DNA from 3 places in the Buttiauxella sp. genome. Region 2 is predicted to be linked to each of the others. Evidence: predicted binding sites of a transcription regulator. Region 2 holds the regulator's gene; each other region holds the start of a gene.
The links. The regulator PhoB, encoded in region 2, activates phosphate uptake and scavenging genes when phosphate is short. The targets are predictions, from matches to a motif close to CTGTCATAAAACTGNCNNAT.
Positions count from the first base shown of each region.

Region 1: the regulator PhoB is predicted to act here: its motif matches at 1,129-1,148, upstream of serA (phosphoglycerate dehydrogenase).
Region 3: the regulator PhoB is predicted to act here: its motif matches at 1,444-1,463, upstream of WBL83_RS08690 (PhoX family protein).

Region 1 covers NZ_JBAVHX010000008.1:73,345-75,620, reverse strand. Annotated here, with positions in the region: gene serA (phosphoglycerate dehydrogenase) at 1-942, opposite strand, end outside; gene rpiA (ribose-5-phosphate isomerase RpiA) at 1,223-1,882, opposite strand; gene argP (DNA-binding transcriptional regulator ArgP) at 2,050-2,276, shown strand, end outside.
Region 2 covers NZ_JBAVHX010000003.1:10,926-13,201, forward strand. Annotated here, with positions in the region: gene phoR (phosphate regulon sensor histidine kinase PhoR) at 1-600, opposite strand, end outside; gene phoB (phosphate response regulator transcription factor PhoB) at 623-1,312, opposite strand; gene sbcD (exonuclease subunit SbcD) at 1,515-2,276, shown strand, end outside.
Region 3 covers NZ_JBAVHX010000010.1:3,323-5,598, forward strand. Annotated here, with positions in the region: gene WBL83_RS08690 (PhoX family protein) at 1-1,393, opposite strand, end outside; gene WBL83_RS08695 (YecA family protein) at 1,660-2,244, shown strand.

The DNA.
Region 1 (2,276 bases), on a different contig from region 2:
TTTCGCCAGCTTGCCAGCCACTTCCAGACCGATGTTTTCCTGCGCTTCCTGAGTTGAACCCCCAATGTGCGGTGTCAGGATAACGTTATCGAACTCGCACAGTGGCGAAGTGAATGGATCGCTGTTGGTCGCAGGCTCGGTTGGGAATACGTCGATAGCAGCCCCCGCCAGATGTTTACGCGCCAGCGCATCACACAGAGCAGGAATATCTACAACCGTACCGCGTGCGCAGTTGATCAGTAACGCGCCTGGTTTCATCAATGCCAGTTCATTGGCACCAATCATGTTCCTGGTGGAGGCGTTTTCTGGCACATGCAAACTCACCACATCACTCATGTTGAGCAAGTCAGAAAGGTGCTGAACCTGGGTTGCGTTACCCAGCGTCAGTTTGTTCTCAATATCGTAGAAATAGACGTGCATCCCAAGCGCTTCAGCCAGAATACCCAACTGAGTCCCGATGTGGCCGTAGCCAATGATGCCTAACTTTTTACCGCGCGCTTCGTAAGAGCCCACCGCCAGCTTATTCCACACACCACGGTGTGCTTTGGCGTTAGCTTCTGGCACGCCACGCAGCAGTAACAGCAACTGGCCGATAACCAGTTCTGCGACAGAGCGCGTGTTAGAGAACGGGGCATTAAACACTGGCACGCCACGTTTAGCGGCAGCATCCAGATCGACCTGGTTAGTACCAATACAGAAACAGCCCACAGCCACCAGCTTTTCAGCCGCTGCCAGAACATCTTCAGTTAAATTAGTACGGGAACGCAGACCGATGAAATGCGCATCACGGATCGACTCTTTCAGGGCATCGCTGTCCAGCGCGCCTTTATGGTATTCGATGTTGGTATAGCCTGCTGCGCGAAGGTTATCCACGGCTTTCTGGTGTACGCCTTCCACCAGCAGGAATTTAATCTTGTCTTTATCCAGTGATACTTTTGCCATTTCCCGACCCTATTTTTAGTACTGTTGTTGTGCTGTGTGATAAGACACCCTTCTGCCAAAATATCAAAATTTACGGGCGGGGCAATATAAACGATTGCGTGGTCGACTAAGCAAAAAAGGAATAAGCCGCCATGGGTAGCACAAAATTCTAAAGAGGAGAGAGAACCAGGAATGAATAGCAGGCAGTTGTCAGGAATGTGACATATGTCACCAAATTTGGCGTTAGATTATTTTGTCATTTTTTATGCGGGTATGGGGCGCTTGTCACGCCCCAACCAGATCATTTCACAATGGTTTTCACGCCATCGGCAGTACCAATCAACGCAACATCTGCACCACGGTTAGCAAACAGCCCCACGGTGACGACGCCCGGCAAGCCGTTAATCGCATTTTCCAGCGCGATAGGTTCAACAATGCTGAGGCCGTAAACATCAAGAATGATGTTGCCGTTATCGGTTACCACACCCTGACGGTATTCAGGACGACCGCCCAGTTTGACCAGTTCACGGGCCACGCAGCTACGCGCCATTGGGATCACTTCTACCGGCAATGGGAAGTTACCCAGGATACCCACCTGCTTGGACGCATCAGCGATACAAATAAACTTCTCTGCCACAGACGCGATGATCTTTTCGCGGGTGAGTGCTGCACCGCCGCCTTTGATCATTTGCATCTGGCCGTTGATCTCATCTGCACCATCTACATAGATCCCAAGCGTATCGACTTCGTTAAGATCGAAAACCGGGATACCCAGGCTTTTCAGTTTGGCGGTGGAAGCGTCGGAGCTAGAAACGGCACCATCAATCTGATGTTTGATAGTCCCCAGAGCATCAATAAAGTGCGCGGCGGTTGAGCCGGTACCTACACCAACGATACTGCCCGGTTGCACGTATTGTAATGCTGCCCAGCCGACTGCTTTTTTCAGTTCATCCTGCGTCATGGTTATTTGCCTGTGCTGTGAAAACTGACGCGCATTATAAAGCAAGCTGCCAAAAAATGTCCCGCGAATGGCGCAGAACTCAGACGAACTTTGTGGATTTGGTCTGGATCAGCGGCAAATTTATGTCATAGTGCAGCCATAACAAAAACAGGAGTTAGCAAACAACAATGAAACGCCCGGACTATAGAACGCTACAGGCGTTGGATGCAGTGATCCGTGAACGAGGATTTGAGCGCGCAGCGCAAAAACTCTGTATTACTCAATCCGCCGTCTCGCAACGTATCAAGCAACTGGAAAATATGTTCGGCCAGCCATTGTTAGTGCGCACGGTTCCCCCACGCCCTACCGAGCAAGGGCAAAAGTTGCTGGCATTATTACGTCAGGTCGAACTGCT
Region 2 (2,276 bases):
CAGTTGGTGCATCTGAGTAACATCACGCGCCACCATCAACCACTGTTCGTCACTGTAGGGCATCACGCGGAACTCAAGATGTCGCCCATTGTTCAGCACCAGCGTCAGCGGACGAGCGAAATCTTTTTGTGTGAGATAACGGGTAAATTCCGGGTAACGCAGCAAGTTAAGGATGTTCTGCCCGTTATCGTCCGGCCAGCGTAACCCCAGCAGTTGTTGAGCCAGTCCATTACACCAAAAAATCGTCCCTTCTTCGGTCGTCAGCACCACCGCATCGGGCAATGATTCCGCACCGCTACGAAAGCGTTTAATTAAATTGCCTAACTCTTTGCGGCGCTTTTTATTACGCAACTGCATTTGGTGCAGACCGTATAACAACGGATCCCAACTTCCGCGGCCTGGTGGTGGCGTCATACTGCGATCCACCCACAGCCACCACGACAAACGCAGCAAATTCCAGAAATGCCAAACCAGCAGTCCGGTGACTGCCAGTAATAAAAACCAGGGTAAATGGCCAAAAATCAGGCCCAAAATGACGGCAGGTAAACAACAGAGCGCCAACTCCATCACCAGCCTTTTCCATGACAACCGTTCCAGCACGCGTCACTCTCCTGCTAAGGGATTAAAAACGGGTTGAGAACCGATAACCCGTACCGCGTACTGTTTGTACCATTCGATCATGTCCACTATGTTCGAGCGCTTTACGTAACCGCCGGATATGTACGTCCACTGTTCGGTCTTCGACATAAACATTGGTGCCCCATACGTGATTAAGCAATTGTTCACGGCTATAGACTCGTTCCGGATGCGTCATAAAGAAGTGTAATAACTTAAATTCCGTCGGGCCCATATCCAAAGGATTTTCACCGGTCATCACGCGATGTGATGAAGGATCAAGGCTAAGCCCTTGCATTTCAATCACCTCTTCCACCGCCATTGGCGAGATGCGGCGCATTACCGCTTTAATACGAGCCACCAACTCTTTGGGTGAAAACGGTTTAGTAATATAGTCATCGGCCCCGACTTCAAGGCCACGCACGCGGTCTTCTTCTTCACCACGCGCCGTCAGCATCATTACTGGTATTTCACGCGTCAATGCTTCACGCTTCAAATGCTTGATAAACTGAATACCCGAACCGCCTGGTAACATCCAGTCCAGTAAGATCAGGTCTGGAAAAGGCTCGATAAGCAGATTCACTGCACTGTCAAAATCTTCCGCTTCTACAGGCTGAAAACCGTTTTGCTCGAGCACAAAGCTCACCATCTCACGGATTGGAGCTTCATCTTCTACGACTAAAATACGCTTCGCCATGATTCGCCCTGCTTAAGGAAGATACCCAAAGGTGTCATTGTTGTTTCGATGCGGCGCCATTATGCGTCAGATTTATGACAGATTTATGAAAAAAATGACTGTTTGATGACTCATCATTTTGATTTATGACACAGAGACATATGACGTTTTTCACCTCGCCCCCTTATAATTGAGGCCTCGCTTTTAAGCCACCGGACAACTCATGCGCATAATTCACACATCAGACTGGCATCTTGGTCAAAATTTTTATACCAAAAGCCGTGGTCCAGAGCACCAGGCTTTTCTTGACTGGTTGCTCAAAGCGGCCGTAGAACATGATGTGGATGCGATAATCGTGGCGGGGGATATTTTTGATACCGGCTCGCCGCCGAGCTATGCCCGCGAACTGTATAACCGCTTCGTGGTGCAGCTTCAGGCGACCGGTTGCTCACTCGTGGTTCTGGCGGGGAACCATGATTCTGTCGCGACACTTAACGAATCTTGCGAATTAATGGCGTGTCTGAATACCTATGTCATCGCCAGCGCGCGCCACGATGCCACCCAACAGGCGATGGTGCTCAACAAGAAAGATGGAGCGCCTGGTGCGATTCTCTGCCCTATTCCATTTTTGCGCCCACGCGATATTCAAAACAGCCAGGCGGGTTTGTCCGGCCATGAAAAGCAGCGTTCATTAATGGAGTCCATTAGCGAACATTACCAACAGTGTTATCGCGTAGCTTGCGAATTACGTGCCGATGCGAAGTTACCCATCGTCGCCACCGGGCATTTAACCACAGTGGGCGTGACGAAAACCGATGCAGTGCGCGACATTTATATCGGCACACTCGACGCCTTCCCGGCGCAGCACTTCCCGGATGCTGATTACATTGCGCTGGGCCATATTCATCGCGCTCAATTAATTGGTGGTACCGAACATATCCGCTATAGCGGCTCACCCATCCCGCTGAGTTTTGACGAAACCGGC
Region 3 (2,276 bases), on a different contig from region 2:
TGCCGCGATCGCTATTGTTGGTCAACGTGCAATAGACGCTGCCTGCCGCGTGCGGGTCGACGGCTATCCATTCTGGACGGTCCATTTTCGTCGCACCTACCACATCGGCCGCCAGACGGGTTTTGATGAGCAAATCCCCCTGACTGGCGAAACCATTGCTGGCATCCAGACCAGACTGGCCGAAGACTAGCGGCAGCCAAACGCCGGTGCCATCGTCGTTAAATTTCGCCACATACAGCGTGCCGGAGGAGAGCAAATCCATCGCCGCCTCGCGATTGTCCGCCGCCCAGGTTTTATCGGAAACAAATTTGTAAATGTACTCAAATTTTTGGTCATCGCCCATGTACGCCACCACGCGTTTATCGGCGGTTAGGGTAATCGCCGCCCCTTCGTGTTTGAAGCGCCCGAGAGCCGTGTGTTTGCGCGGGGTGGAAGCGGGGTTAAACGGATCGATTTCTACTACCCAGCCAAAGCGGTTCGGTTCGTTAGGCGTGGCATCAACGTTAAAACGTGGGTCGACTTCGCTCCAGCGGTATGATTCGTCGCTGTCGCTGATACCGTAGCGTTTTTCCAGCGCATTGGGTGCCGCTTTTTTGACAAAAATATCGGACCAGTTTTCTTCACAGGTGAGATACGTGCCCCATGGCGTGTGACCGTTGGCGCAGTTTTGCATGGTTCCAAGAATGGTTGCGCCCGCCGGATCCGCTGCGGTTTTCAGCAATTCATTCCCTTTCGCCGGGCCGGTAACGCTCATCGGGGTATTGACCGTGATGCGGCGTGCATACTGCGACGGGCGTACCACGGTCCAGCCGTCCGGCTCTTTTTTCACTTCGATGACTGACACGCCCATCGCGTTCTGCGCCTTGCGCGCTTTATCGAGGTTCCAGTTCGCATCACCATCTTTAAACAGCAGCCCGTTATCGACATATTCGTGGTTCATCGCCAACAAGCCGTGGGACGGGGAATCGCCGCCCTGTGGCAGACTGAACCATGCCATGCCATCGTGATGCATCCCGGCCTGTGCGGCTTGTTCATCAGTGGTGTTGCTACCGTCTTTTTTAAATTCAGGCAGATTATCTTTCATCCCGGTGGCATCACCCCAGCGATAAAACGGACGTGCGATGTAGCCGTCCGGCACGCGCACCGTGTCATCTGTAGATACCGCAATGCTGGTGAAGCCCAGCGTCGAGGGGCGAGAGAGCGCTATTTCTACGGCCTGTGCCGCAGGCGTGCGCAATAATGAAGGAAAAGCGACCGCCGTACCCATCACGGCACCGAGTTGTAAAAAACGGCGGCGGCTGAACAGCGCATCAACCACACCGGAGAAAACCGGATTATCGCTCTTATTGCTGACTTCTTCTTTATGTTCTTGTTTGAAAAGTGGTTTGCTCATCGACGCTTCCTGTCAGTTAATCTCAAAGAAGCCAGCAGTTTAAGTTGTGATTGTTACATTTTTATAACAAACACCCATGAAGTGAAGGGCGAAACGACAACGTTATTCGGCATGGAAAATCACGAAAACTTTATTATTCCTGACATCCTTTCTTAAAAATGATCCTTTTTAGGTTAAAGTCACTGCATATCACTGGCCGAACAGACTATATAAGTCATTTTGATAAAATTCGGCGTAAAAATTGAACACCTTTTGGAGAACACAGCATGAATCACGGGCCGCTAAATGAAGAAGAACTGGAATGGCTGGATGATACTCTCACCAAATACGGTAACGATGAATCCGTGTTGGATGTGTCAGAATTAGACGGAATGCTGACCGCTATTCTCTCTGCGCCGACCATGATTGCGCTGGCTGACTGGCAGGCCGCCGTGTGGGGCGGTGAGAAACAACTTCCTCACTGGGAAAACGCGCAAGAGCAGCAGCGTTTCAACGATCTCGCTTCTCAGCATATGAATGATATTGCTGAACGCCTGACCCATGCGCCTGACCAGTTCGAACCGCTGTTTGGTTATCGCGAAGTGGACGGTAATGACTACACCATCGTCGAAGAGTGGTGTTTTGGTTACATGCGTGGAGTGACGTTAAGTGACGGAGCATCGTTACCCAAAACCATGCAGAACGTGCTGGATGTGATTGCCTTGCATGGTGATGAAGCGAATATCGTCAAGCTCGAGCAAATGACCGAAGAAGAATATGAAGCGAGTCAGGCAGCGATTGGCCCGGCTGCGCTTGAATTACATCGTTACTGGAAAGAACAACCTCAGTCTGAGACCAAAACCGTTCATTAATCACAATTCCAAAAATAGTTATCTCATTTATG